One region of the Kitasatospora sp. NPDC086801 genome, then DNA from elsewhere that is predicted to be linked to it. Evidence: riboswitches for the same ligand, from Rfam matches in the RefSeq annotation. Region 1 holds a riboswitch; each other region holds the start of a gene.

Region 1 (9,485 bases):
GGCGCCGACCCCAGCGCCGTCTACCGCTACTTCCGCAGCACCGACGACCTGCTGCTCGCCGTCGCCGACGAGCTCATCGGCCGCGCCCAGCACGGCTGGCAGGCCACCGGCGACTGGCGCGCGGACCTGCGCGCCATCGGCCTGCGCATCCACGCCGCCTACCAGGCCCACCCCCAGGCCGCGCTGCTCGCCGCCCACCGCACCACCGGCCGCAGCTACGAGATCGCCGCCGTCGAGGCCATCCTGGGCGTCCTGCGCAGGGCGGGCTTCCCCGACCGCGAGGCCGTCCGGATCTACCACGCCTTCGTCGACCAGAGCCTCGGCTTCGCCGCGCTCGACGCCGCCGCCCTCGCCCTGCCCGCCGCTGCCCAGGCCGCCGACCTGGAGGTCTGGCAGGCCTCCTACGCCCGGCTCGACGCCACCACGCACCCGCACATCGCCGCCACCGCCCGCCTCCTCACCAGCGACATGCGCCGCAGCGGCTATCCCTACGCCCTCGACCTCCTCCTCGACGCCGCCGAGGCCCGCCTCCCGGCCACGGGCTGAGCGCGGCCGGACGGACAGCGGCCTCCGGTGCCGGGCCGGTCGCCCCGGTGCCGGGTCGGCCGCCCCCGGCCGCGTCGGCGACCAGCACATCGCCGACGCTGCCGACGCTGCCGACGCAGCCGACGCCCCGACGCAGCCGACGCCCCGGGGCAGTTCCCCGAGGCGCCGGGGCGCCGGCCCACCCCCCCCGGGGTGGCTCAGTCCGCCGCGTGGACGAGCCGGCCGCCGACGTAGGTGCGCAGGACGCGGGCGTCGGCGATCTCCTCGGCGGGGGCGGTGAAGAGGTCGCGGTCCAGGACGACGAGGTCGGCGAGGTGGCCCGTCGTGAGGGTGCCGGCGTCGTCGTGGCCGTTGACGTGCGCGGTTCCGGCCGTGTACGCGGCGAGGGCGGAGGCCAGGTCGAGGCGCTGCTCGGGGAGGAAGACCCGGCCGTCGGTGGCCCCCGGCTCGCTCCGGTTGACGGCCACGTGGACGCCGGCGAGCGGGTCCGGGCTGCTCACCGGCCAGTCGCTGCCCGCCGCCAGGGTGGCGCCCGCGCGCTGGAGGGCGCCGAAGGGGTACTGCCAGGCGGCGCGTTCCGGGCCGAGGAACGGGATCGTCAGCTCGTCCATCTGGGGCTCGTGCGCGGCCCAGAGCGGCTGGATGTTGGCGATCGCGCCGAGCCGGGCGAAGCGGGCGAGGTCATCCGGGTGAACCACCTGGAGGTGGGCGAGGTGGTGGCGGGTGCCGCGTCGCCCGTTGGCGGCGCGGGCGGCCTCGACCGCGTCCAGCGCCTCGCGGACGGCCCGGTCGCCGAGGGCGTGGAAGTGCACCTGGAAGTCGAGCGCGTCCAGCTCGGTGACGTACCCGCGCAGGGCGGCCGGGTCGACGAAGCTGAGGCCGGAGTTGGCGGTGGCGCAGCCGCAGCCGTCCAGGTAGGGGCTGGTCATCGCGGCGGTGAAGTTCTCGGCGATGCCGTCCTGCATGATCTTCACCGAGCCGGCCCGGAACCGCCCGTGGCTCAACTCGGCGCGCCGCTGGACGAGTTCGGGGATCTGCTCGGCGCCTCGGTCGCGGTCCCACCAGAGCGCGCCGGTCACCCGGGCGGTCAGCGCGCCGGAGCGTGCGGCCGCCAGGTAGGCGTCGGACGGATCCGGCTGGCCGTTGAACACGCCGAGCAGCGCGTCCTGCCAGCCGGTGATGCCGAGTGAGTGCAGCAGCCGCTGGGCGCGCAGCAGCCCGTTCAGCCGGTCGGCGGCGGTGGAGGGCGGGATCAGCCGGGCGACCAGGCCGGTGGCGCCCTCCTGGAGCGTGCCGCCCGGGGTGCCGTCCGGCTCGCGCTCGATCCGGCCGTCGGCCGGATCGGGGGTGTCCCGGGTGAGGCCGGCGAGCTCCAGGGCCCGGGTGTTGGCCCAGGCGCCGTGGTGGTCGCGGTTGGTCAGGTACACCGGGCGGTCCGGGACGACGGAGTCCAGCAGTTGCCGGGTCGGCAGCCCGCCCTCGAAGCTCTCCATCGACCAGCCGCTGCCGGTGATCCACGCCTGGCCGGGGTTGGCCTCGGCGTACGCGCGGATCCGCTCCAGGTAGTCGGCGACGCCGACCGTGCCGGTGAGGTCGCAGACCGCCAACTCGGTGCCGCCGAAGACCGCGTGGACGTGCGCGTCCTGGAAGCCGGGCAGCAGCAGCTTGCCGGTGAGGTCCACGACCTCCGTCCCCGGCCCGATCAGCTCCCGGACCTCGTCGTGGCCGACGGCGGTGATCCGCTCGCCGGTCACGGCTAGGCCGGTCGCCCGGGTGCGGGCGGCGTCACCGGTGTGGACCGGGCCGTGGGTGAAGACCAGATCGGCCTTGGGCATGGGGGGTGCTCCGTTCTCTCGTGGCTTCCGTGGATTGTCGGGCGGTGTCGGGCGATGTCAGGCGGTGGGCGGTGTCGGGCGGTGTCAGTCGGTGGCGGGCAGGAAGTAGGGCGAGCGCCGCCGCCAGCGGGCCCAGGCGGCCGCCGGTAGCCCGGTGACGATCATCAGCACCGTCACGGTCAGCTCGAACCACCCGTTGTCGGCGGCCAGTTCGAAGTGGTCGGCGGAGTCGTAGAACGACCAGGCGAGATAGCCGCCGACGGCGAGCAGTGCCGCCGCGCCCAGCAGCGGGCCGACCACCGCGCGCAGCCCCTCCAGCGGGGCGCTGCGCAGCAGGTGCCGGAACCGGACGGCGGCCGCGACGGCCGTCAGCGCGTAGTACAGCGCGACGATGATGCCGATCGCGTTGACGGCGGCGGAGATCAGGTCGTTGACGGTGGGGATGGCGATCGAGGCGAGCGCGATGAGCACCGCGATGCCGGTGATCAGCAGCGTGCCGACGGCGGGCGTCGTGTGCTTGGGGTGCAGCCGGGTCCAGACCGGGCCGAGCACGCCGTCGCGCCCCATCGCGTACATCCCGCGCGCGGTCGGGATCACGGAGGACTGCAGGGAGGCCACCGCGGAGAACATGAGCGCGATCAACGGCAGGGCGGCCAGCGGCTGGTGGGCGAGCTTCGCGCCGAAGTAGGTGAGCCCGTGCGCGCCGTTGTCGGCCAACTCGTCGAGCGGCAGCACCCGTTGGAAGGCCGTGCTGGCGAGCAGGAAGAGCAGCAGCATCACCACCAGGGCGAGCATGCCGCCCCGCGAGGCGTCCCGGGGGCTGCGCACCTCCTCGCCGACGCTGAACACCGACTCGAAGCCCCAGTAGCAGAACACCGCGAGCACCATGCCCTGGGCGAGCGCGTCGAAGGACGGTATGTCGAACGGGTTGAACCACTGCAGCGAGAACGGCTGGTCGCCGGCGAACAGCCCGTACCCGCAGAAGCCGAGCAGCACCGCGTACTCGAACACCAGCAGCGCCTTCTGCAGCCGGGCGGCCAGGTCCAGGCCGCGCACCGCCACCAGTGCCGCGCCGACCAGGATCAGCAGGCCGAGCAGGGTGCACTGGACGGTGGAGTCGGCGTCGAGGCGCAGGCCCGCGACGCTGCGCAGGTGGGCCAGGTCGAGGAGCTGGATGATGGAGGAGCCGGTGACCGTGGTGGTGTAGGCCATGAAGACCACGGTGCCGACGGTGTTCACCCAGCCGGTGAGGAAGCCCAGCCAGGGGCTGAGGATGCGGCCCACCCAGCGGTAGCTGCTGCCGGCGTCCGGCTCCACGACGTTCAGCCGCCCGTAGCCGCCCGCGATGGCGAGCACGGGCAGGAAAGCCAGCAGCATGATCGCGGGCAGGTGCAGGCCGACGACTCCGGCCATCAGGCCCAGGCCGATGCCGATGCTGCTGGTGGCCGCCGTACTGGAGGCGGCGATCGTCGCCCCGTCCAGCAGGCCGATGGACTTGTGCATGGTGACGTGGGGGCTGGTCGCGTCCGGTTTCGGAGCGCTGCCCGTGGCCTTCACCGTCGGTCTCAACGGATCACCGCCTTGCTCGTGTGGGGGAGGGGTGCGAGACATGAAACCGGCGGCGTCCTTGCACGTCAATGCTGTTGTCATAAGGGCCGGGGTGCGGGCGTGGGGCGACGCGGTGTCCGGGGGGCGAGCGCGGCCGCACCAGCAAGACGGTCGGACGTGCGGTCGTTTGGGAACTGCCGGACGTCGCCGGTCATTCCGGCTTGAGTGGCACTTCGATCGCCCCGCCCGTCGCGAAGCCCGGGGCGAACCCGTCCAGCCTCCGGACCCGCCAGAGGCTGGCAGGCGCCCGCACCCTCAAGTGCTGCCTACCCCTTCCCCGGCACTGCCTACGGGCCGTCCCACACCACAGCGGAACAGGAAGCTCAGGTTTCCCTCAAGATTCCCCCGCATGCAACACTGCTCAACTAGCATTTTTCCCAAGCGAATTGATGACCTCTCAGCCGCTCCGGCATCGCGCCCGGACATCACCGCGGCACCCCGGCACCCCGGCACTGCACCACCCGGATGCAGCACGCCAGACCCCGAACGAGAAACAGGAGCACCACCATGCGTATCCGCCGTCTCCAAACGGCCGTCGTCGCCACCGCGGCAGGCGCACTGCTCGTCACCGTCGCCCCCGCCGCCCAGGCGGTCTCTCCCGTACGCGACTCCGCTCCCACCATCGCGGAACTGCTCAAGGACTGCGGCACCGCCACGGACTACTGCAAATTCACACCGACCGGCACCAGCACCTTCTTCACCGCCCCCCACCAGGTCGCGCTCGTCTACAACTGCTCCTCAGTGGCACAGAACAAGACGGTGTCCTGGAGCGACAGCACCGGCGGATCGAACACGGTCTCGACCGAGATCAGCGTCACCGCGGGCTTCGACTTCCTGTCGAAGTTCGAAATGGGCTTCAAGCAGACCTACGGCCAGACGTGGACCTGGACCGACACCTTCACCAACCAGGACACCCTCACAGTGCCGGCCGGCGAGGTCGGCTGGATCACCCGCGAGACCAAGATGCACAGCGCCAGCGGAACCTACGAGCTGCACTACGGCTCTCCGCACTGGGGCCACTACATCTGGTACGTCAACAACTTCGCGGGGACCGCACCCGTCCCGCAGGAAGCCGGCGTGCACATGTACGGCTCGCGGAAGATGACACCGGCCGAGAAGGGGATCTGCGGCAGCGGCTCGGGGACCTTCCCCGGGGTCCCCAAGGGCTCACCGTACATCCCCGGCATCCCCATCACCCACGGCGGTCCGATCGTCAAGCACGGCCGCTGACCCCTCATCTGCCAGCCGGTCTTCGGTGCGGCGATCACTCCCCACCCGCACCGAAGGCCGGCACCCGCAGCGGTCACAGCGGACCGCTATAGCTGCAGGAACTGCAGGCTGGCCAGTTCTTCCACCGATCGGGCCCGCACGTCCTGGTACCGCTCGGCCGGCTGCGCATAGGTGCCACGACCGGCACGGCACTCGTCGCCGAGGTAGCGCACCCGGACCTCGGCGATCGCCTTCGCGCCGCGCCCGAGGGCTCCCTCCACCATCGACGGACCGACGGCGGCGGGTCGCGAGAACTGGTTGTCGGCACCGCGCCGTAGCGCGATCCTCTTGCCGTGGATTCTCCGCCCGAGGTGATTTCGCTCGGCGACCTGACCCTGCGGGCCTTCGATCGCGGGGCGGACCTACCCGAGTTGTTCAAGGTCATCAGCGAGTCGCAGGATCACCTCCGGCCGTGGATGTCGTGGGCCGCAGATCACGGCATCGAGGCCGCACGAGACTTCCTGCGTCGCCGCGCCGAGCGGTGGACCAAGCGCGAAGCGTTCACCTACGCGATCGTGGTCGACGGGATGATCGTGGGAACGTGTCAGCTGTTCCGCCGCAGTCCGTCAGAGCGGACCTTAGAAATCGGGTACTGGCTCCACCCCGACGCCACCGGGCGCGGGCTGGCGACCCGGGCCGCCCAGGCCCTGGTCCGCGAGGCGTTCCTCCTCCCGGATGTCGACTGTGTCGAGATCGTCCACGACCCGGCCAACCGCGACTACGCGGCCGGGTTCGCCGCCGCCCTGATGGCCAAGGACCTCGGACTGGCCGCCGGAGCCGCCGAGGCCGCGGGCCTGCCCACGGAGCTCGGACGCAGGGCCGCGCAGCCGTACGCGGACTTCGCGGCGGGCGAGGCTCGGGCCTGGACTTCTCGGCGATCATCACCACCCTGAGGGAGGACGGCAAGTGACCGCTGACGAGACGATCCTGGTTTCGAGCGCCGGCTCTTCCACGCCACGTTCGCCACCACCGACCAGGAGGAGGGCACGGCCGTCGTCGCCGAGAAGCGCCCGTCGTCCTTCACCCACCGCTGACGGTCCGCCCGGTGCGGCCGCCCCCTCGCCCGGGGCGGCCGCACCGCGGCCCGTCAGCTCTCCGAGCGCCGGAGCAGGTAGGTGTCCATGATCCAGCCCTTGCGCTCGCGGGCTCGATCGCGCAGCTCACGGATCCGCGGGGCGGCCTCCGCGAGCGGACCGGAGACCAGGATCTCGTCGGGAGTGCCGAGGTAGGCGCCGTAGTGGATCTCCAGCCCCTCGGGGTCGATCCCGGTGAAGGCGGCCCGGCCGTCGAGCATCACCACCACGTCGTCCACGCCCTCGGGGAGGCCGTCGGCCAGGCGGCGGCCGGTGGTGATCTGCACCGGGCGGCCGACCCGGGTCAGCGTGGTGCGGTGCCGGGCGGCCAGCGCGGAGACGCTGCTGATGCCCGGGACCACCTCGTGGTCGAACGCGACGGCGCCGCGGGCGAGGACGTCGTCCACCACGGCGATGACGCTGTCGTAGAGGCTCGGGTCCCCCCAGACCAGGAACGCCCCCGTCTCGTCCTCGCCGAGGTGTTCGGCGACCAGCCGCTCGACCAGGTCGGCACGGCGGACGCGCCAGTCGTCCACGGCGGCCGCGTACGCGGGGGTGGTGCGGTCCCGCTCCGCGTCCGGCACCTCGACCACGCGGTGCCCCGTCCGCCCGTGCTCGGCCAGGATCCGGCGGCGCAGCCGGATCAGGTCCTGCCGTTCCTCGCTCTTGTCGAGGAGGAAGAAGACGTCCGTGCGGGCGAGCGCCTTGACCGCCTGCAGGGTGAGGTGGTCGGGGTCGCCCGCGCCGATGCCGATGACGAAGATGTGCCGCATGCCGAGCATTCTGCCGTCTGGTCCGCCCCGACCCCCGCGTCCGGGTGGCGCGTGGGCCGCCGGACCGGGCCCGCAATCTCGTGATCCGGCACACGACCCCTTGACCGGATCTTTTCCGTTTCGCCATGATGAGCCGTCATGTTCTGACTCCGCCGTTGGGGGAAGCCGGTCCGAATCCGGCGCTGACCCGCAACGGTAGGCCGCCGACGGCTGTCGGCGGCGAGCCCGAGTACCCGTCGGCGGAGGTGTGTCGCTCCCTCCTCCCGTCGTGGTCTGCGGGCCGGAGCTCCGAGGGCTGCCCGGCCAGGTGCCGACGCTCTCCGGGCCCCTGCGTCCAGGCCCGGAAAGGTCCACCGTGTCCCTGATCCGACGCCCCCTGCGCCTCTTCGCGATACCCGCCCTCGCCCTCGCCACCGTCCTCCCGGCGGCCGCCGCCGCCCACGCCGACCCCGCGCAGGAGCACTCCGCCACGGTCCGTCCGGACGCCGCGGCGGCCGGCTGGCTGGCCCGCCAGCTCGTCGACGGCGACCACTTCGAGTCCGTCTTCAACGGCACCGCCTACCCCGACCAGGGCCTGACCATCGACGCCGTGCTGGCCTTCGCGGCCTCGCGCAGCTCCGACCAGGCCGCCGCGAAGGCCACCGCCTGGCTGGCGAAGCCGGAGATCCTCGGCGGCTACCTCGGTGACGGCACCACCGAGGCGTACGCGGGCGCCACCGCCAAGCTGCTGCTCGCCGTCGAGGTGCGCGGCGGGGATCCGGTGAGCTTCGGCGGCGTCGACCTCCCGGCTCGGCTGCGTTCGCTCCAGACGGCGTCCGGCCGCTTCTCCGACCGTTCCCAGTGGGGCGACTACAGCAACGCCTTCGGCCAGTCCCTCGCCGTGATCGCCCTGCACCGCACCCCCGGCGGCGCCCCGGCCACGGCCGTCGACTTCCTGGCGAACAGCCAGTGCGCGGACGGCGGCTTCCCGCTCTCCTACGGTCAGGCCACCTGCACCGGCGACCCGGACGCCACCGCGCTCGCGGCCCAGGCCCTGGCCGCGACCGGCCGCACCGCCAAGGCCGACGCCGGGCTCGGCTGGCTGACCGCCCACCAGAACGCCGACGGCGGCTTCGCGGCCGCCGGGGCGGCCGCGTCCAACGCCAACACCACCGGCCTGGCCACGCAGGCGCTGCTCTCCGGCGGCCTCAAGGGCTGGAGCAGCCTGGTCAAGCTCCAGCAGGGCTGCGCCGCCGACCCGGCGGTCCGTGGCGCGGTCGCCTACGACGCGTCCGGTTTCAACCCGGCCAACGGCGCCCGGGCCACCGGGCAGGCCGTCCTCGGCCTGGCCGGCACTCCGCTGGCCACCCTGTCCGCCGCCGGGGCGCGTCCGGACGCGGCCGTGCCGGCCTGCCCGGCGACCACCCGCTGACCCCGGTCCCACTGATCCGGTGAGGAGTACTCCGATGACCGACACCATGGCGCCCGCCCGGCCCGCCCGGCTCGCCCGTCCGGCCCGCCGCACCCTCGGCTCGATCGCCGCCGCCGCGGCCCTGACCGCCGGCCTGCTCGGCGCCTCCGCCGTCCAGGCCCCACAGGCGCAGGCCGCTGCCTGCGACGGCACCACCGGCGTCACCGTCGTGGTCGACTTCACCGCCCTCGGCGGCGGCATCCAGACCGGCTGCGCGCCCGGCGACCCGGCCAGCGGCCTCGCCGCCCTGACCGGCGCCGGGTTCCCGTACACCTTCCACCCGCGCTACCCGGGCTTCGTCTGCGCCATCAGCGCCCTGCCGACGACCTGCACCAACCCGACCGGCAGCGCCTACTGGTCGTACTGGCACGCCCAGCACGGCGGTGCCTGGTCGTACAGCAACCTGGGCGCGGGCAGCTACGACCCGGCGCCGGGCGACGTCGAGGGCTGGTCCTTCGGCGCCGGCGCGCAGCCGGGCATCACCGCGCCCTGACGTCCGGAGGCACCCCGACTGCCAGTGGGACCGCATCCCGCACGACTCACGTGCGGCCCTCTGGTCGGAGGGCCGGTAGGCCGGCGGGATGAATCAGCGAAATCGTTGACCGGCACCTTCCCGTCGGCATGTTCGAGCTTTGTGGCATGCGATCACATGGCGGCGTGAAGCACTCGGCGGCAGTGTCGGGTCTGCTGGCTTTGACGGCTCTGGCCCTGACAGTCACGGCGGTGCCGTCAGTGGCGTCTGCGGGCACATCAGCCGGAGCGGCCTCGGCCGGCTCTGCGGTGCGCGGCCCCGCCGACGGGCAGCGCCCGGCCCTGCGATCGGCCGACATCCGCTGGGATCTCGCGGAGGCGCGGTCTCAGCACGCCGAATCGCTCACTGGCGGTGGTCGGCAGTTCGACCGTTCCGAGCGAGTCGAGGTCCGTGCCCTCC
Region 2 (9,485 bases), on a different contig from region 1:
GCGACGCGATGAACCTCGGGTGGAAGCTCGGCGCCGTGGTCGCCGGGTGGGCGCCCGAAGGGCTGCTCGACACCTACGACGCCGAACGCCGCCCCCTCGGCGCCTGGGTGCTGGACTGGACCCGGGCCCAGATCGGGGTGATGCGCGGGGACGCCAAGTCGGCCGCGCTCCGGGAGGTCGTCGCCGACCTGCTGGGCACGGGGGCGGGCACGACCTACGCGGTCAAGAAGATCTCCGGGGTGACGCAGCGCATCGACCTGCCCGGCGACCACCCGCTGGTCGGGCGGTACGTCCCCGACCTGTGGCTGGCGGACGGCTCCCGGCTGGTCGACCACGGTCACGGCGGCGGGTTCCTGCTGCTCGACCGCACCGCGGACGGCGCGTTCGCCCGCCTCGCCGGGGCCTGGGCCGGGCGGGTGACCAGCGTGTCCGACGTGACCGACGCGTCCGACGTGACCGGCATGACCGACGACCACGCGGCGCCGACCGGGGTGCTGGTACGCCCGGACGGGGTGGTCGCCTGGGCCTGCGACACCGCCGGCATCACCGCCGGCACCGGCACCGGCACCGGCCTCGAAGCCGCCCTGCGCCGATGGGCGGGCGCGCCGTCCTCCTCACCCGGGCATGAGCCGGTGCGCTGAACTCCGCTGCGCTGAACTCCGCTGTGGTGAACGCCGTTGCGGTGAACGCCGGTGCGCCGAACCGTGATGCCGGCGTCCCGCCCGCTCCTGCGGCGTCACCTCGGCAGGGGGCCGTGGGTGGTGGGCAGACCTTCGGCGAGGGTGGCGGCCAGTTCGGCCAGCATCTCGCCGGGGCCGGGCCGGTCCTGGTGCCAGGCCGCGACGGTGGTGAGGGTGAGGTCGCTGCCTTCGATGGTGAGGGTGACGACGGGCTCGCCGGTGAAGGCCTTGCCCGTGGTGCTGCCGCCCAGGGCGATGAGGGTGAACGCCTGGCCGGCGGCGACCAGGTGGGCCAGGCCGCCGAAGTTGTCTCCGTCGAGCCTGATGCGCTTGCGGACCGCGACCCGGGTCAGGACTTCGTCCAGTCGGCGGTAGATCTCCGGTGCGGCGTCGTAGCCGATGGAGGCGAACGGCAGGTGGGCGAGCTCGTCCAGCCGCACCGTCGTGCGTGCGTCGAAACCCGTCCCGCGCCCGACGACCACGGCCACCGGGGCCGTCTCCAGGTCGAGGGTGCGGATGCCGGGGCCGGTGACGGGACCGTGGAGGAAGCCCATGTCGATCTCGCCGGTGAGCAGGGAGCGCACCAGGGGCTCGGTGCTGGCGGGGCGCAGCCGGAGGAGGAGGTCGGGGTGCCGGTCCGCGACGGTGTTCAGGAAGCCGGTCCGCAGTTCGGTGGACACATCGGGTGCGATGCCGATGGTCACGGTGCGTGGACTGGTGCCGGCCGCCGTGCGGGCGAGGCCGGGGAGGGCGTCGAACCGCCGGATCGTGTCGCGGGCCGCCGGTAGCAGCGCCTCGCCGGCGGGGGTGAGTTCGACCTTGTGGTGGGTGCGGACGAACAGGGGGGTGGTGAGCTCGCGTTCCAGGTCCCTGATGCGCTGGCTCAGCGGGGAGGTCGCCATGTGCAGGCGTGCGGCGGCGCGGGTGAAGTTCAACTCCTCGGCGACGGTCACGAAGTACCGCAGGTGCAGCATGTCCACCGCCTCAACATACGCCCACCTGCCACGTGACCGGTGCGGTCATACGCGTGTGCGGGGATTGGTCGTGGCCGAAGGGGGCGTCCGCTTCTAACGTCGGAGGGGAAAGGTCCACCCCGAGAGGAAGGTGTTGACCATGAGCGGTCGACCCATTCGCATCGCCAACTTCTCCGGCTACCTGGGAGACCGGTACACCGCCATCGACGAGGCCGTGGCCGGTGACCCGGTCGACGTCCTGGTTGGGGACTACCTCGCGGAGATCACGCTCGCGGGCCTGTCCGCGCAGTACCAGGAGGATCCGACCCGGGGCTACCCCGAGTACTTCCTCGACCAGCTGCGGCCCAACCTCGCCACGCTGGCGCAGCGGCGGGTCAAGGTGGTGACCAACGCGGGCGGCTTCCACCCCGCCGCCTTGGCCGAAGCCGTCCGCGGTCTGGCCGCCGAGGAGGGCGTACGCGTCAACGTGGTCCACATCGAGGGCGACAACGTGCTGCCCCGGCTGCCCGAACTGGCTGGGGCCGGGCACCTGCTGGAGAACCTCGACACCGGCCGGCCGCTGTCGTCCTGGGGCGCGGCGCCCATTTCGGCCAACGCCTACCTGGGCGGCTGGGGCATCGCGCAGGCGCTGGCCGAAGGCGCGGACATCGTCGTGTGCGGGCGGGTCACCGATGCGTCCCTGGTGCTGGGCCCGGCGGCGTGGTGGCACGGATGGAACCGCACGGACTGGGACAGGCTGGCCGGCGCGGTCGTCGCCGGGCACATCATCGAGTGCGGCCCGCAGGCCGTCGGCGGAAACTTCTCCGGGTTCACCGGCATTCCGGGCATGCTCGTCCCCGGTTTCCCGATCGCCGAGATCGCCGCGGACGGCAGCAGCGTGATCACCAAGCACGGCCGCGACGGCGGGGCCGTCACGACCGACACCGTCACCGCCCAACTCGTCTACGAGATCCAGGGGCCGCGCTACCTCAACCCCGATGTCACCGTGCACCTGGACGACGTCCGGCTGTCCCAGGCCGGCCCCGACCGGGTCCAGGTGTCCGGGGCGGTGGGCTCGCCTCCGCCGCCGACGACCAAGGTCGCGGTCTTCGCCCAGATCGGCCACACGATCGTGAACACCGTCTACGTCACCGGGACGGAGGTCGACGAGAAGGTGGACCTGCTGCGCGCCCAGATCGGCAGGGACCTGCCCGCAGGCGTGGACGAGCTGGACTTCACCAGGATCGGGGTCGCGGCCACCGATCCCGAGACGCAGTGGGACGCGACGGTCGCGCTGCGGGTCATGGCCACCGCACGGGACCGTGAACCGCTGGAGCGTCTCGACCTCGCGGGCCGGCTCAGCAGTCTGTACCTGCAGAGCATCCCGGGCTTCTTCCTCGACGGCGCGGGCACGCTCGCGGTCGCCCCGAAGCCCCGGATCGACTACTGGCCCGCGCTGCTGGACATGGCCGCCGTGCCCCACCGGGTGGTGCTCCAGGACGGCCGCGCCATCGACATCGCGCCGCCGGAGCAGACCGCGACGGTGCGCCAGCCGGTTCACCCGGAGCCTGTGGAAGCTCCGTCGGCCAGCGGGGTGCGCCGGGTGCCGCTGGGCACTGTCGCGTACGCCCGCAGCGGCGACAAGGGCGGCAACAGCAATGTGGGGATCTGGGCCCGGGACGCCGCGGCCTGGCCGTGGCTGCGGCAGGCGCTGAGCACGGCGGAGCTGCGTCGGCTGCTGCCGGAGGTGAAGGACCTCGACGTCGTGCGCCACGAGTTCCCGCAGCTGCGTGCGGTGCACTTCATCCTGCGCGGGCTGCTGGGGACCGGCGGTTCGTCCAACCTGCGCGTCGACCAGGTCGGCAAGGCGGTCGGGGAGTACCTGCGCGCCAAGCACGTCCTGGTCCCCGAGGCGCTGCTGACCAGCGGAAAGGGTTCCGATGACGCTCACTGACCGGGTCGCCCACGCGGTCGCGCACCCGGCGGCCGACGACGCCTTCGACCCGCACGCCCAGCTCGCCGAAGTGCTGGCCGGAATCGGGATGAGCCCGGCCGACACCGGCGGCGCCATCCGGTTCCACGGCGCGGACCCGGTGGTGCCGAGCACACTGCGGCTCGGCGCGGCGTCCGCCATCGCGCTCGTCGCCAAGTCCGCAGCCGTCGCGAAGCTCTGGCGACTGCGCGGCGGCCCCGGACAGGACCTCTCGGTGGACCTGCGGGTGGCCCCGCACCGGCTCTGCCCGTTCTACGACCGCACCTGGGAGCTGCTGAACGGCTATCCGCCCGAAGACTCCGCGAATCCCTCCCAGGCGCTGGGCTTCCGGTTCTACCGCACGGCGGACGATCGCTGGGTCATGCCCCTCAATCCGTATCCCAGGATCAAGGTCGCCGCCCAGCGACTGCTGGACGTCCCGGACGACCCGGACCGGGTGGCGACGGCCATCGCCCGCTGGAAGGCCCGCGAACTGGAGGAGGCCGCCGTCGCGGCCGGAGTGGTCCTGCCGATGCTGCGGACCACCGGCGAACTGCTCGCCGAGCGGCACTACCGCGAGGCCCTCGCCGACCTCCCCCTGATCGAGATCACCAGGATCGCCGACAGCGCGCCGGAACCGTTCCCCGACGGTGCCGTCGATCCGCTGTCCGGGATCCGGGCGCTGGGCATGGGCCATGTGATCGCCGGCGCCGGCCTCGGCCGGGCCCTCGCCCTGCACGGCGGCGACGTCCTCAACCTGTGGCGCCCCGGCGAATTCGAGCACGACCTCACGTACGCGAGCGCCAACGTCGGCGTACGGTCGGCGACCGTGGACCCCTACCGGGAAGAAGGCGCCCGGCGGATCAGGACACTGCTCGCCTCGGCGGACGTCTTCTACGCCAACCGCAGGCCGGGGTACCTGGACAAGATCGGCCTCTCCGCGCAGGAGGCCGCGCACCTGCGCCCCGGGATCATCCACGCCACCGCCTCGCTGAACGGTGAACGGGGCCCCTGGGCGGACCGCGTGGGCTTCGACCAGACAGCGGGAAGCCTGGTCGGCATGATGCTGCTCGAAGGGGACGGGGAACGCCCCGCGCTGCCGCCGGTCCTGGTGGTCAACGACTACATCGTCTCCTGGCTGATGGCCGCCGGTGTCGTCGAGGCGCTCACCCGCCGGGCCACCGAGGGCGGCAGCTACCGGGTGCACGTCTCACTGACCCGCGCCGCACTGTGGATCCTCGGCATGGGCGTGTTCGACCGGGACTACGCCCGCGAGACCGCCGGACGCGGCGAGGAGCACGCCTACCTGGCTCCGGAGACCTTCACGGCGGACACGCCGCTCGGGCGCTATCAGGGCGTCACCGACCAGGTGCGGATGTCCCGCACCCCCGGCCGGTACCGCACCGTCCTCGTACCCCGGGGCTCCTGCCGCCCGCAATGGGAGCAGTGACGCCGCGACCCCGGGCCGGTCAGGGGGAGTCCGGCCCGGGGATGCGGACGCTGGCGGAGCGGAGCCTGGTCTCGACGAGTGCGACCAGGCGGGCCCCGGCCGATCCCCGGGCTTCGCCGTGGTGGGCGATCAGCTTGTACCGGGCCGCGGCCTCGGTGCGGGCTTGCAGGCCGGTCACGATCTTCAGCTGTGCGGGGTTGGCGAGGAAGTGGTCGGCCGCGGCGGTGGCGAGTTCGGCGATCCGCGGGTCGTCCGGGTCCCAGGCCGTGGCTTCGTAGCCGCGCTTGAGCAAGGCGACGAACCGGGTGTCCTGCAGGGCGTGTTCGACGTCGGCGAGGTAGCCGTCGAAGCCCTCCGGGACGAGGGCTCTGGCCAGCACCCAGCCCTCCCTGGTGGCCGCCACCTCGTCCGGGGTGAAGCCGAGGCCGGGCATCCGCTCCAGCAGTGCCACGGCGCGGTCGGGCAGCAGGGCCCGGTCGCCGTCGGCGAGCCGGTGCAGCGTGTCGCGTCGAACGGTCAACTCCTCGATCCGTTCGGTGAGTTGCCGCTCGACGTCGGCGAGCGTGGTGGAGAACAGCGCGGCGTCGGCGTCGAGCAGGGGCCCGGTCTCGGCCAGCGGCACCCCGGCGGCGGCCAGCGTCCGGACCTGCACCAGCCGCAACAGGTCGGCCGATCCGTACCGCCGGTACCCGGAGCCGTCGCGTTCCGGCTCCCCGACCAGGCCGAGCTTGTGGTAGTGCCGCACCGTCTTCACCGTGACGCCGACGAAGGCCGCCGCCTGCCCGATCGTGACTCCGTTCATCCGCCCATCCTGCCCCGTGTTCGAGCTCGGCGGCTACCGTGACCTCGGCGGCTACCGTGATCTCGTCGACTCCTTCGAGCTCGGCGGCTGAGCGGAGCACCTCAGAGCGTCGGCCGGGCCGGATCGGCCTGCCCGCCGCAGAACACCTCGTCCGCAGAACACCTCGTCGACGAGCCGGTGCATCGCCGCCTGGAACGCCCCGCCGATGGACAGATCGGCGTCGTCCACGCAGTTCAGCGCGGCGGTCAGGGTCTTGCTGCCGTCGGGTGTGCTGTACATCAGCGCCGCGTGGCCCACGGCGGCGCCGTTGTGGGAGATGACGGTGCCGCCGCCGTCCGTCTTCACCACGAACACGCCCAGGCCGTAGTCCATGTTCGGGATGCCCGTCGGGTGCGGGGTGCACATCTCGGCCAGCAGCGGGGCCGGCAGGAGCCTGCCGCCCAGCAGCGCGGAGATGAAGGTGTGGAGGTCCCGGGTGGTCGAGATCATGTCGCCGCCGCTGGAGATCCAGGAGGGGTTCTGGCGGGTGATGTCGATGGTCCTCCGTTCGCCGGCCTCCTCGTACCGGTAGTAGGCGTGGGCGTGCGGCTCGGGGATCTCCGGCGAGGCGTCCGGCGCCACGGTGCCCGACAGCCCGAGCGGCCCCAGGATCAGCCGCCGCATCTCCTCGGCGACCGGGCGGCCGGTGACCTTCTCGATCAGCAGCCTGGCCAGCACGTAGTTGGTGTTGGAGTAGCTCCAGCCGGCCCCCGGTTCGAACCGGGCCGGCTTGGACAGCGCCAGCCGTACCAGCTCCTGCGGCCGGTAGGTCTTGAAGCGGTCGTCCACCCACTCCCTGCCGGTGGTGCTGTAGGGGATGGCGATCCCCGGCACGATCGTCCCGTCGTCGTAGACCTCGCCGGTGTGGTTGAACACCCCGCTGGTGTGCTGCAACAGCATCCGCACCGTGATCCGCTCGTCCAGCCCGAACCCGGGCAGGTGGTCCGCCGCCGGGGTGTCCAGCCCGATCCTGCCCTCGGCCACCAGGTGCAGCACCAGGGTCGCGGTGAAGGTCTTGGTGTTGCTGCCGATCCGGACGTGCCCGTTCGCCGGCGGCTTCGCGGCGCCGCCCAGTTCGGCGGCCCCGGCGCTGCCGACCCACTCGCCCCGCTCGTCGTGCACGCGCAGCGACACCCCGACGAAACCGGAGTCGACGATCTCCTCGATCGCCTGCTGTAGCCCTGGGCGGTCCTGCCCGGCGGCGGCGGCCGTCGGCGACTCGGCGCCGTACGCGGGGGTCCGCAGGGTGCTCCCGTGCTGGCCGGAAGAGGTGAGGGACATGGTGGTGTGCTCCTTCGCATCGGTGCTGCCCGGGTCGGCGTCGTGCCGCTGAGAGGAGCTTCCGCCCTGACCCGAGGTCAACCTCAACGGTGATCCGGCTCACAGCCGCCTCCCGGGCCCGGGGCGGCTCCGGGAGCGGGGCGCCGGCCCGTTCGGGCGGCCGCCGAAGCTCGTACGCGTCCGGCCGCGTCCCGCACGGCGATCGCCGTGGGCCAGGCGACGGCGTCTCACCATGCGAACAGCTGCCGCGATTTCCGCTTCGGCCCGCGCGTTTTGCCCCTAAGCTGACGGCGCAGCTGGTTCGCCCCGTCCGCCAGGCAGGGCGTCGCAAGAGGGAACCCGGTGGGAATCCGGGACTGCCCCGCAGCGGTGAGTGGGAACGACCGCCGTCATACGCACTGGGCCCGGATCGGGTCTGGGAAGCGACGGCCAGTAGGTACCGGACGCCAACAGGCCCGGTGCGCCCACGAGTCCGAAGACCTGCCCGCTGCCCGCCCGCGGACCGTTCCGCGTGCGGACATCCCGGTGACCTCGAGGGCGGGTCGGCGAACACACCAGGCGGATCGGGCCCGCGCGTCCACGGCGGCCGCCGCCCGGTTCGTCATCCCTTCGCGCTCTCGTCCCGTCCCCGGGCACTTGAGGAGACAGACTCGCGAAGGAGAGTCCCTTGACAGCGAAGTCCGCAGCCGCGGCGACCAGGGCCACCGTGTACGGCTACCCCCGGCAGGGCCAGGGCCGGGAGCTGAAGAAGGCGATCGAGGGGTACTGGAAGGGCACGGTCACCGCCGACGCCCTGCGGGACACCGCGGTCGGCCTGCGCCGGGAGAACTGGGCGCAGCTCGCCGAGGCCGGTGTCCGGGAAGTGCCCACCGGCGACTTCTCGTTCTACGACCACGTGCTGGACACCACGGTCGCCGTCGGCGCGATCCCGGCCCGCCACCGGGCGGCCGTCGAGGCGGACGCGCTGGACGGCTACTTCGCGATGGCGCGCGGCACCCAGGAGGTCGCGCCGCTGGAGATGACCAAGTGGTTCGACACCAACTACCACTACCTGGTGCCCGAACTCGGCCCGGACACCGTCTTCACGGCCAACCCGGACAAGGCCGTCGGGGAATTCCGGGAGGCACTGGCGCTCGGCCACGAAGCCCGGCCGGTCCTGGTCGGCCCGCTGACCTACCTGCTGCTCGCCAAGCCGGCCCCCGGTGTCGCCGAGGACTTCCAGCCGATCACCCTGCTGGACCGGCTGCTGCCCGTCTACGCGCAGCTGCTGGCGGACCTGAAGGCGGCCGGGGCGCAGTGGGTCCAACTGGACGAGCCCGCCCTGGTGCAGGACCGCACCCCGGCCGAACTGAACGCCGCCGCCCGCGCCTACCGTGAGCTGGGCGGCCTGCCCGACCGTCCGAAGCTGCTGGTCGCGAGCTACTTCGACCGTCTGGGCGAGGCCCTGCCGGTGCTGGCCAAGGCCCCGGTCGAGGGCCTGGCGTTGGACTTCACCGGCCCGGCCGTCGGGAACCTGGACGATCTGGCCGCCGTCGGCGGGCTGCCCGGCAAGCGGCTGGTCGCCGGGGTGGTCGACGGCCGCAACATCTGGATCAACGACCTGGAGAAGTCGCTGGCCACCCTGGCGACCCTGCTCGGCCTCGCCGAGCGGGTCGACGTCGCGCCGTCCTGCTCCCTCCTGCACGTGCCGCTGGACGCCGCCGCCGAACGCGACGTCGACCCGCAGATCCTGCGCTGGCTCGCCTTCGCCAAGCAGAAGGCGAGGGAGGCGTCGTTGCTGGCCCGGGGCCTGCGCGAGGGCACCGGGGCGATCGCCGCCGACCTCGCCGCCAACCGCGCCGACCTCGCCTCGCGCGCCAAGTCGCCGATCACCCACGACCCGGCCGTCCGCGCCCGTACCGCCGCCGTGACCGGGGCCGACGCCCGGCGGGCGCAGGCCTACCCCCAGCGGGCCGAGGCCCAGCGCGCCCGGCTCGGCCTGCCGCTGCTGCCGACCACCACGATCGGCTCGTTCCCGCAGACCTCCGAACTGCGCATCGCGCGGGCCGACCTCACGGCGGGCCGGATCGACGCCGCCGCGTACCGCGAGCGGATGGAGACGGAAGTCCGGGAGGTCATCGCCTTCCAGGAGAAGGCCGGGCTGGACGTCCTGGTGCACGGCGAGCCCGAGCGCAACGACATGGTCCAGTACTTCGCCGAGCAGCTCACCGGCTACCTGGCCACCCGGCACGGCTGGGTCCAGTCCTACGGCACCCGGTACGTGCGCCCGCCGGTCCTCGCCGGGGACATCTCCCGCCCGCACCCGATG
Region 3 (9,485 bases), on a different contig from region 1:
GACCACGCTCCACCCGGGGCGGGCCTGCGGTTCGGGGAGTTCACCCAACTCCAGCCCGCTGAGCGGGTCGTCGGCGTCGATACGTGCGGCGTAGGCAGCAAACATGCTGCGGACGATAGCCGTGCCGGCCGGGGCCGGGAACCACGCGTGGGTGTGACGCGTGTCCCGGCCCCGGCCGTGTCGGCGGCGGCTCCCCGGCCGGACAGGACCTGGCCGTCGGGCGGGGGCGCCCGGATCGTCAGATCCGGGCCACGCCCTCGGCCCGGGCGGCCTCGGCGACGGCCTTGGTGACCGCCGGGGCGACCCGCTCGTCGAACGGCGAGGGGATGACCTTCTGCGGCGTCAGCTCGTCGGCGACGACACCGGCCAGCGCCTTGGCGGCGGCCAGCTTCATGCCCTCGGTGATCCGGCTGGCCCGCACCTGCAGCGCGCCGGCGAAGATGCCGGGGAAGGCCAGCACGTTGTTGATCTGGTTCGGGAAGTCGCTGCGCCCGGTGGCGACGACCGCCGCGTACTTGTGCGCGACCTCGGGGTGGATCTCCGGGTTGGGGTTGGCCATCGCGAAGATGAACGCGCCCTCGGCCATGGTCGCGACGACCTCCTCCGGCACGGTGCCGCCGGAGACGCCGATGAACACGTCGGCACCGACCAGCGCGTCGGCCAGCGAGCCCTTGCGGCCGGTGCGGTTGGTCAGTTCGGCGATCTCGGCCTTGACGTCGGTGAGGTCGCCGCGGCCGTCGTACACCACGCCCTTGCGGTCGCAGACCGCGACGTCGCCGATGCCCGCCGCCACCAGCATCTTGGCGATGGCGATGCCGGCCGCGCCGGCGCCGGAGATGACGGCCCGCAGCGAGCCGATCTCGCGGCCCGTCACCTCGGCCGCGTTCCACAGGGCGGCGGTGGTGACGATCGCGGTGCCGTGCTGGTCGTCGTGGAAGACCGGGATGTCCAGGGCCTCCTGGAGCCGGCGCTCGATCTCGAAGCAGCGGGGGGCGGAGATGTCCTCCAGGTTGACGCCGCCGAAGGAGGGCGCCAGCCGCACCACGGTCTCGACGATCTCGTCGACCTCGGTGCAGGCGAGCGCGATCGGCACCGCGTCCACGCCGCCGAACTGCTTGAACAGGATGGCCTTGCCCTCCATCACGGGCAGGGAGGCCTCCGGGCCGATGTCGCCGAGGCCCAGCACGGCGGTGCCGTCGGTGACCACGGCGACGGTGTTGGACTTCCAGGTGTAGTCGTTGACCAGCTCCGGCTGCTCGGCGATGGCCGTGCAGACGCGGGCGACACCGGGCGTGTAGGCGAGGGACAGGTCGTCCGCGTCGCGCACCGGGACGGTCGCCCGGATCTCCATCTTGCCGCCGCGGTGGAGCGCGAAGACGGCGTCGACCGGATCGACGGTGTCCTGGGTGCTGCTGATGATCTCCGCTGCCACGATGACCTCTTCGTCATTGATCTGGCGAGGGTGCGCGACCGACGGACAGGACGACCCGTCCGGAAACCGGAAACCGGGTACGCCGAAGCGGACCCGGGGGGCTGGGTCGGGGCGCTGCCGTCGGGCGGCGCCCTCGGATGAGGGTTTTATGGGTCTTGTTGGTCCGCGTTGTGCTTCCGGGCCGAGCGTAGGTCGGACCAAGGCATCGCACCTATGCCTTTTCGTCCTCGTCACGTGCAGTTCATCGCCGAGCTGTCGCGTCACTGGGGCCCGGCGTCGGAAGCGCCGGGCTCCGGCGGCGGCAACGGTGATGGCGGCACGCGCACCCGCAGGAGTGAACGCAGACGCGAAGGGGAGTCGGCGTCCCGGATACGGAGCCACGTGATGACTTCCGTTCCCGGACACCCCGAGCCTGTCAGGACTCGTCGGTCTGGTTCGAGCGTTCGGGGGTCACCCGGTACCGAATTCTGACACACCCGCCGCCGGGCCCGGCAGGGCGGGACGGCAGGGCGGGACGGCAGGGCGGGACGGCAGGGCGGGACGGCAGGGTCGCGCGTCCGCCGTGGCGGCGGGCCTCCGGGCACCGACCGGAGGGATCTGCATACTTATGCACGGAGTGACAGGAACACGGAATAAGTCCGAATAGCGGACAGCCTGAGCCCTCGTTATCCGATTTTGATCTGGATGAGGGCCATCTGACCGTCCTCAGATGGCAGGATTCCCCCCATCTCGGATCGAGCCGGCCACTGGTCGAGGCGGTTCGCTCAACGTCCACCTCGGCGGAGGGTGGCGGACGCAGTACCCCGTAGCAACCTGGGCGGCCCGTCCGCACAGGCACCGCACCACCCGGCCCCGCACGTACGGCGACGTACGGCGAAATGCACCCGTACAGCGCCGTACGGCCCCGCTGCCCCGGTGTGCCGCCCCCGCGGCGCGCTCCGCCCGCCCTCTCCCTCAGGAGGAGATCCCCCTCATGACCGCCCGTACCCAGCGCACCCGGCTTCTCGCCGCCGGCGCGGTTGCCGCCTCCGTCACCCTCGTCCTGACCGGCTGTAGCAGCAGCAAGAGCGACAGTGGCAGCGGCGCGCCCAACGCCTCCGCGACCGTCAACGAGGTCAAGGCCGACGACAAGCTCGCCGCCCTCGTCCCCGCCGACGTCAAGTCCTCCGGCAAGCTCGTGGTCGGCGCGGACGCCTCGTACGCGCCGGACGAGTTCAAGGACGACAGCGGCAAGGTCATCGGCATGGACGTGGACCTGGCCAACGCCATCGCGGCCAAGCTCGGGCTGAAGGCCGACGTCCAGGACTCCGGCTTCACCGCGATCATCCCCGGCATCCAGTCGAACAAGTTCCAGCTCGGCATGTCGTCCTTCACGGACAACAAGGAGCGCGAGCAGGTCGTCGACATGGTCACCTACTTCAACTCCGGCAGCGCCATCGCGGTCAAGAAGGGCAACCCGGACAAGGTCGACCCCAACGACCTGTGCGGCAAGAAGGTCGCCGTCCAGACCGGCACCACCCAGGCCGACGAGATCAAGGACACCCGCAACCCGGACTGCGCCAAGAACTCGAAGCCGGGCATCCAGAACGACGGCGACAAGTTCGACCTCCAGACGGACGTCACCAACGCCGTCGTCTCCGGCCGCGACCAGGCCATGATGGCCGACTCCCAGGTCGTCGACTACGCGATCAAGCAGGCCGGCGGCCAGTTGGAGAAGCTCGGCTCCACCTACGGCGTGGCCCCCTACGGCGTCGCCGTCACCAAGGGCTCCAAGCTCACCCCCGCGATCCAGGGCGCCGTCCAGTCGCTGATCGACGACGGCACCTACAAGCAGATCCTCACCAAGTGGGGCGTCGAGTCCGGTGCCCTCGACAAGTCGACCGTCAACGGCGCCGTGAACTGACCGTCCGCCTGCTCCATCTCTCCCCCGAGGCCACACCGTGAACTCTCTGGACAAGGGGAAGGCGGAGGAGGGACGGCCTGAGACCATCAAGGCCGTCCCGGTCCGCCACCCCGGACGTTGGGCGGGCGCCGTCGTCATCGCCCTGCTCGCGGCGATGCTGCTGAGCGCCCTCTTCACCAACCCCGCTTTCAAGTGGGACATCGTCGGGCAGTACCTGTTCCACGACAGCATCGTGCACGGCATGGTCGTCACGCTGGAACTGACCGTGCTCGCCATGCTGATGGGCGTGGTCGGCGGCATCGTCCTCGCCGTGATGCGCCTGTCCCCGAACCCGCTGCTCTCCGGCACCGCCTGGATGTACATCTGGGTCTTCCGCGGCACCCCGGTGCTGGTGCAGCTGGTGTTCTGGAACTTCCTCGGCCTGATCTGGGCCAAGCTGTCGATCGGCGTCCCGTGGGGGCCGGAGTTCTGGTCGGCGAACACCAACGTCCTGATCCCGACCTTCGTCGCCGCCCTGCTGGGCCTCGGCCTCAACGAGGCCGCCTACATGGCGGAGATCGTCCGCGGCGGCATCCAGTCGGTGGACGAGGGCCAGACCGAGGCCGCCCACGCGCTCGGCATGAGCCGGTTCCAGACCATGCGGCGGATCATCCTGCCCCAGGCCATGCGGGTGATCATCCCGCCGACCGGCAACGAGACCATCTCGATGCTCAAGACCACCTCGCTGGTCAGCGTGATCTCCCTGGAGGAGATCTTCCGGGCCGGTCAGGTCATCTACTCCCGGAACTACCAGAACATCCCGCTGCTGATCGTGGTCAGCCTCTGGTACCTGTTCTTCACCTCGCTGCTGACCATCGGCCAGTACTACATCGAGCGCTACTACGCCCGCGGCTCCAACCGGACCCTCCCGCCCACCCCGCTGCAGCGACTGCGGGGCCTGTTCGCCGGGAAGCCCGCCCCGAAGACCGGCGTCGACGTCGTCCCGGGGCTCGAGGGAGGTGGTCACGTATGACCGACCTGAGCAAGACCCCGGCCGCCGCCACCGGACAGCCGATGGTCCGCGCCGAGAGCGTCCACAAGTCCTACGGCTCCGTGCACGTGCTCAAGGGCATCGACCTGGAGGTCAGGCAGGGCGAGGTGTTCTGCCTGATCGGCCCCTCCGGCTCCGGCAAGTCGACCTTCCTGCGGTGCATCAACCACCTGGAGAAGATCAACGGCGGGCGCCTCTGGGTGGACGGCGAACTGGTCGGCTACCAGCAGAAGGGCGACAAGCTCTACGAGCTCAAGGACCGCGAGGTCGCCGTCAAGCGGCGCGACATCGGCATGGTCTTCCAGCGCTTCAACCTGTTCCCGCACATGACGGCCGTCGAGAACGTCATGGAGGCCCCGGTCCAGGTCAAGGGCGAGGGCAAGGCCGCCGCCCGGGAGCGGGCGATGGTCCTGCTGGAGCGGGTCGGCCTCGCCGACAAGGCGAGGAACTACCCCTCCCAGCTCTCCGGCGGCCAGCAGCAGCGCGTCGCGATCGCCCGCGCGCTGGCCATGAAGCCCAAGCTGATGCTGTTCGACGAGCCCACCTCGGCGCTCGACCCCGAACTGGTCGGCGACGTCCTCGACGTCATGCGCGGCCTCGCCGAGGAGGGCATGACCATGGTGGTCGTCACCCACGAGATGGGCTTCGCCCGCGAGGTCGGCGACGCGCTGGTGTTCATGGACGGCGGTGTGGTGGTCGAGTCCGGCAACCCCCGCGAGGTGCTCACCGACCCCCGGCACGAGCGCACCCGCGCGTTCCTCTCCAAGGTGCTGTAGAGCCGTACCCACCGGCGCCCGGCAGGCTACTCCTGCCGGGCGCCGAACGTTTTCCCCACCCGGGTAATAGGCTGGACGCAATCAGCCCGTTACCGACCTTTTGGAAGGACCTCCGTGGAGCTCGCCTCGTACGCCGATCTCGCCGTTCGGCTGGTGAACACCGAGGAGCCCGAACGCGGCACCGACACGCTGACGTCCGTGGACGCGGTGCGCGGCCTGTTCTCCGACTCCTCGCGGGCCTCCGCCCAGGCCGACGAGTCCGACCTGCCCCGGCTGCGGGCGGTGCGGACCAGGCTGCGCGGGGTCTTCGAGGCCGCCGCCGAGGGCGACGAGATCCGGGGCGTCGACCTGCTGAACAGCCTGCTGATGGAGTACCCGGTCAGCCCGCTGGTCTCCGGGCACGACTACCTGGACGACGCCGGCCGGCCGCGCTGGCACCTGCACCTGGCCGACAACTCCCCGACCGCCACCGCCCACTTCAGCGCGGTCGCCTGCATGGGCCTGGCCGTCCACCTGACCGAGCTGGGCGCCGACCGGCTCGGCATCTGCCAGGCCGCACCCTGCCGCAACGCCTACCTGGACACCTCGACCAACCGCTCCCGCCGCTACTGCTCGGACCGCTGCGCGACCCGCGCCAACGTCGCCGCGTACCGGGCCCGCAAGCGCCAGGAGGCCGAGGCCGCGGCACTCGGCGCCACCGGCTAGGGCGCCTGGAGCTCCTCCGCCCAGACGCCCAGGCGGCGGGCCAGGCCCGGCACCCGGGCCTGGCCGGTGGTCAGCAGCAGCCGCTCCAGCCGCCGCCCCGGCGCCAGCCAGGCCGGGCGCGGGCGCAGCCGCAGCAGCACCCGGCCGAGCACCAGGTCGTCCGGCACCGGGCCGTAGCTGCGGCTGTCGCTGTCCACCGGCCGGTTGTCGGACAGCAGCCACCAGCCCCGCTGGCGCCGCTCGGCGGCCCGCTTCACCACCAGCAGGTCCTGCTGGAAGGGGTGCCGGAAGAGCACCACCGCGCCGGGCCGGATCGGCGCGCCGTAGCGCACCAGCAGTTGGTCGCCCTCGCGCAGGGTCGGGACCATCGACGGGCCCGCCACGTCGACCAGCCCGAACGGCACCGCGCCGCCGCCCCGGCCCCGCCCCCGGGGTTCCGTGCCCACCGGTTCCGTGCCCGCTGGTTCCGTGCCCGCCGGTTCCGTGCTCCGCGCCACGACTCCTCCTCCCGGACCACCCGGTCCCAGTCTGCCGTACGGACCGTCACCCCGTTCGATCCGTTCGATGTCCGGATTACCCCGGTTGCGGGTCCGTCTTTTGCCCTAGGCCCATCGCCCGATCGCGAAACCCCGGGGACGGAAGGGTAATCTCGGGCGCGGGAAGACGATCTAAGGAAGGACTCCCATGTTCTCTCGTCTGTTTGCACCGCGCGCCACCGCTCACGCCCACTGTGACCTGCCCTGCGGCGTGTACGACCCGGCGCAGGCCCGGATCGAGGCCGAGTCGGTCAAGGGCACCCAGGAGAAGTACCAGGCCAACGAGGACCCGGCATTCCGCACCCGCGCCCTGATCATCAAGGAGCAGCGTGCCGAGGCCGTCAAGCACCACATCTCGGTGCTGTGGAGCGACTACTTCAAGGCCCCGCACTTCGAGAAGTACCCGCAGCTGCACCAGCTGATCAACGACACCCTGAAGGCCGCCTCGGCCGCCAAGGCGTCCACCGACCCGGCCACCGGCCAGGCCCTGCTGGACCTGATCGCCGAGGTCGACAAGATCTTCTGGGAGACCAAGAAGGCCTGAGCCTGACAGGTCGCCACCCGACCGCCCCCGTCCGCAGCGCCGGACGGGGGCGGTCGTGCGTTCACGCCCCATCCGATCCGGTAAGGGTTGCCTAGCCTGAGTGGCTGTTATGCTGCCAGGGCGTCCGAGGGGGAAGTCCGGTGTGAATCCGGCGCTGACCCGCAACGGTGAGCGCGGCCCCAGAACCGCGCCAGCCCGATCGCCCTCGGCCGCTGAACTCCCGACAACTCGCCGTGGACTGCGAGGGGATGGCGCCCGGGCCCGTGCCCGACCGGTGCCGCCCCCGCGCACCCGCGGCCCGAGGCAAGGCGCACCGTGAGCAGCACCGCAGCCGCGGGCAGTGGCGCAACGAGCCCGCCCGCCCGTCGAATACCCGCCGTCCCGCTCGCCGTCGGCCTGGCCGCCGCCCTGGTGCTCTCCCTGCTCTGCGGCGTGGCGCTGGGCGCCTCCGGGATCGGCCTGCCCCGCGTCCTGCGGCTGCTGGCCGCCGGGCTGACGGGCGGACGGCTGGAGGCGGACGAGGCCGCCGCCTACGCGATCGTCTGGGAGATCCGGCTGCCGCGCGCCGTGCTGGCCTCCGTGGTCGGCGCCGGGCTGGCCGCCACCGGGGTCGCCGTCCAGGCCCTGGTGCGCAACGCGCTGGCCGACCCCTTCGTGCTCGGCATCTCCTCCGGCGCGGCCGTCGGCGCCAACGCCGTGCTGCTGCTCGGCGCCTTCGCCTCGCTCGGGATGTGGGCGATCTCGGCCTCCGCGTTCGGCTCCGCGCTGGTCGCCATGGTGCTGGTCTACCTCGCGGCGCGAACGGCCTACGGGCTCACCCCGCTGCGGCTGGTGCTCACCGGCACCGCGCTGTCCTACGGCTTCTCCGCCGTCACCGCGCTGATGGTCTTCGCGGCCGCCCGCGGCGAGGCCGCCCGGGACGCCATGATGTGGCTGCTCGGCAGCCTCGGCGGCGCCACCTGGGGCTCGGTGCCGATCGCCGCCGTCACCGTGCTGGCCGGCCTGGCGTACCTGGCCTGCGCCGCCGGCCGGCTGGACGCGCTCGCCATGGGCGACGAGACGGCCGCCTCGCTGGGCGTGGACCCGGACCGGCTGCGCCGCGAGCTGTTCGTGGTGACCGCCGCCGTCACCGGCACGGTGGTGGCCGTCAGCGGGGCGATCGGCTTCGTCGGGCTGATGGTGCCGCACCTGGCCCGGATGCTGGTCGGCGCCGGGCACCGCCGGGTGCTGCTGGTCGCGCCGCTCGCCGGGGCGCTGCTGCTGGTCTGGGTGGACATCGTCTCGCGCACCCTGCTGGCGCCCGCCGAACTGCCGGTCGGGGTGGTCACCGCGGTGCTCGGGGTGCCCTGTTTCCTGCTGCTGATGCGCCGTCGCGGCTATTCCTTCGGAGGCCGCTGATGGATCTCTCCCTGGACTCCGTCTCGGTCGAACTGGCCGGCGCCCGGCTGGTCCACGACGTCGCCCTGGACGCCGCCGCCGGGCAGGTGGTCGGGCTGGTCGGGCCGAACGGCAGCGGCAAGTCGACGCTGCTGCGCTGCGTCTACCGGGCGCTGCGGCCGGCTGCCGGGGCCGTCCGGCTGGACGGCGCGGACCTGCACGCGCTGACCGCGCGCGAGGCCGCCCGGCGGGTGGCCGCGCTGCCCCAGGAGCACTCCGCCGAGTTCGACTTCACGGTGGCCGAGGTGGTCGCCATGGGCCGGCTCCCGCACCGGCGCGGACTGGGCGGACCGAGCCGGGGCGACCACGCGCGCTGTACGGAGGCGCTGCGCAAGGTCGGCGCCGAGCAGCTGGCCGGGCGGGGCTTCCTGAGCCTGTCCGGCGGCGAGAAGCAGCGGGTGCTGATCGCCCGCGCGCTGGTCCAGGAACCCCGGCTGCTGGTGCTGGACGAGCCCACCAACCACCTGGACATCGCCCACCAGTTGGACGTGCTGGCGCTGGTCCGGGAGGCCGGCCCGACGGTGCTCACCGCACTGCACGACCTCAACCTGGCGGCCGGCCACTGCGACCTGCTGTACGTGCTGCGGGCCGGCCGGATCGTCGCCTCGGGGCCGCCCGCCGAGGTGCTCCGACCCGCCCTGCTGGCCGAGGTGTTCGGTGTCCGGGCCACCCCGGTCCGGCATCCGGTGACCGGCGCCGTCCAACTGCTCTTCGACCGGATCTGACCCACCCCCCGAAGGAACCCCCGTGCGCACCAAGGCCGCTGCCATCACCGCCCTGCTCACCCTCGGGCTCACCGCCTGCGGCGCCGAGATCGCCCCGAGCGGCGACGCGACCGCCGCCTCCGCCCACTACCCGGTGACCGTGGAGAACTGCGGCGGCAAGCTCACCTTCCCGCAGAAGCCCGCCCGGACGGTGACCAACGACGTCGGCATCACCGAGCTGATGCTCGCCCTCGGCCTGACCGACCGGATGGCCGGCTACGTGATGCCCGACGACAAGGGCCGGGTCGACCAGGTCGCCTGGAAGGACGGCTACCAGCAGGCCAAGTGGCTCTCCAAGAAGGAGATCACCAAGGAGATCGTGCTGGACGCCAGGGCCGACCTGGTCTTCGCCGGCTGG

What was found. A riboswitch is a leader RNA that binds a small molecule or an ion and turns the genes downstream of it on or off. The one in region 1 is predicted to bind cobalamin.
Region 2: linked by a shared signal. The riboswitch ahead of metE (5-methyltetrahydropteroyltriglutamate--homocysteine S-methyltransferase) and the one ahead of ACIPLC_RS11695 (prenyltransferase/squalene oxidase repeat-containing protein) in region 1 are both predicted to bind cobalamin.
Region 3: linked by a shared signal. The riboswitch ahead of ACIPLC_RS06560 (FecCD family ABC transporter permease) and the one ahead of ACIPLC_RS11695 (prenyltransferase/squalene oxidase repeat-containing protein) in region 1 are both predicted to bind cobalamin.

The regions. Positions count from the first base shown of each region.
Region 1 is NZ_JBIVAX010000007.1:141,886-151,370, reverse strand. It holds gene ACIPLC_RS11730 (TetR/AcrR family transcriptional regulator) at 1-546, shown strand, start outside; gene ACIPLC_RS11725 (amidohydrolase) at 744-2,381, opposite strand; gene ACIPLC_RS11720 (APC family permease) at 2,466-3,884, opposite strand; gene ACIPLC_RS11715 (hypothetical protein) at 4,497-5,219, shown strand; gene ACIPLC_RS11710 (hypothetical protein) at 5,306-5,482, opposite strand; gene ACIPLC_RS11705 (GNAT family N-acetyltransferase) at 5,552-6,151, shown strand; gene cobF (precorrin-6A synthase (deacetylating)) at 6,346-7,104, opposite strand; cobalamin riboswitch at 7,222-7,360, shown strand; gene ACIPLC_RS11695 (prenyltransferase/squalene oxidase repeat-containing protein) at 7,460-8,515, shown strand; gene ACIPLC_RS11690 (flagellar hook-length control protein FliK) at 8,550-9,047, shown strand.
Region 2 is NZ_JBIVAX010000036.1:45,895-55,379, reverse strand. It holds gene ACIPLC_RS29100 (FAD-dependent oxidoreductase) at 1-641, shown strand, start outside; gene ACIPLC_RS29095 (LysR substrate-binding domain-containing protein) at 737-1,654, opposite strand; gene ACIPLC_RS29090 (acyclic terpene utilization AtuA family protein) at 1,794-3,587, shown strand; gene ACIPLC_RS29085 (CoA transferase) at 3,574-5,055, shown strand; gene ACIPLC_RS29080 (MerR family transcriptional regulator) at 5,075-5,857, opposite strand; gene ACIPLC_RS29075 (serine hydrolase domain-containing protein) at 5,909-7,177, opposite strand; cobalamin riboswitch at 7,458-7,680, shown strand; gene metE (5-methyltetrahydropteroyltriglutamate--homocysteine S-methyltransferase) at 7,845-9,485, shown strand, end outside.
Region 3 is NZ_JBIVAX010000003.1:312,033-321,517, forward strand. It holds gene ACIPLC_RS06520 (zinc-binding dehydrogenase) at 1-105, opposite strand, end outside; gene ACIPLC_RS06525 (NADP-dependent malic enzyme) at 239-1,432, opposite strand; gene ACIPLC_RS06530 (ABC transporter substrate-binding protein) at 2,406-3,335, shown strand; gene ACIPLC_RS06535 (amino acid ABC transporter permease) at 3,373-4,347, shown strand; gene ACIPLC_RS06540 (amino acid ABC transporter ATP-binding protein) at 4,344-5,141, shown strand; gene ACIPLC_RS06545 (CGNR zinc finger domain-containing protein) at 5,256-5,846, shown strand; gene sodX (nickel-type superoxide dismutase maturation protease) at 5,843-6,214, opposite strand; gene sodN (superoxide dismutase, Ni) at 6,531-6,926, shown strand; cobalamin riboswitch at 7,014-7,152, shown strand; gene ACIPLC_RS06560 (FecCD family ABC transporter permease) at 7,242-8,324, shown strand; gene ACIPLC_RS06565 (ABC transporter ATP-binding protein) at 8,324-9,088, shown strand; gene ACIPLC_RS06570 (ABC transporter substrate-binding protein) at 9,111-9,485, shown strand, end outside.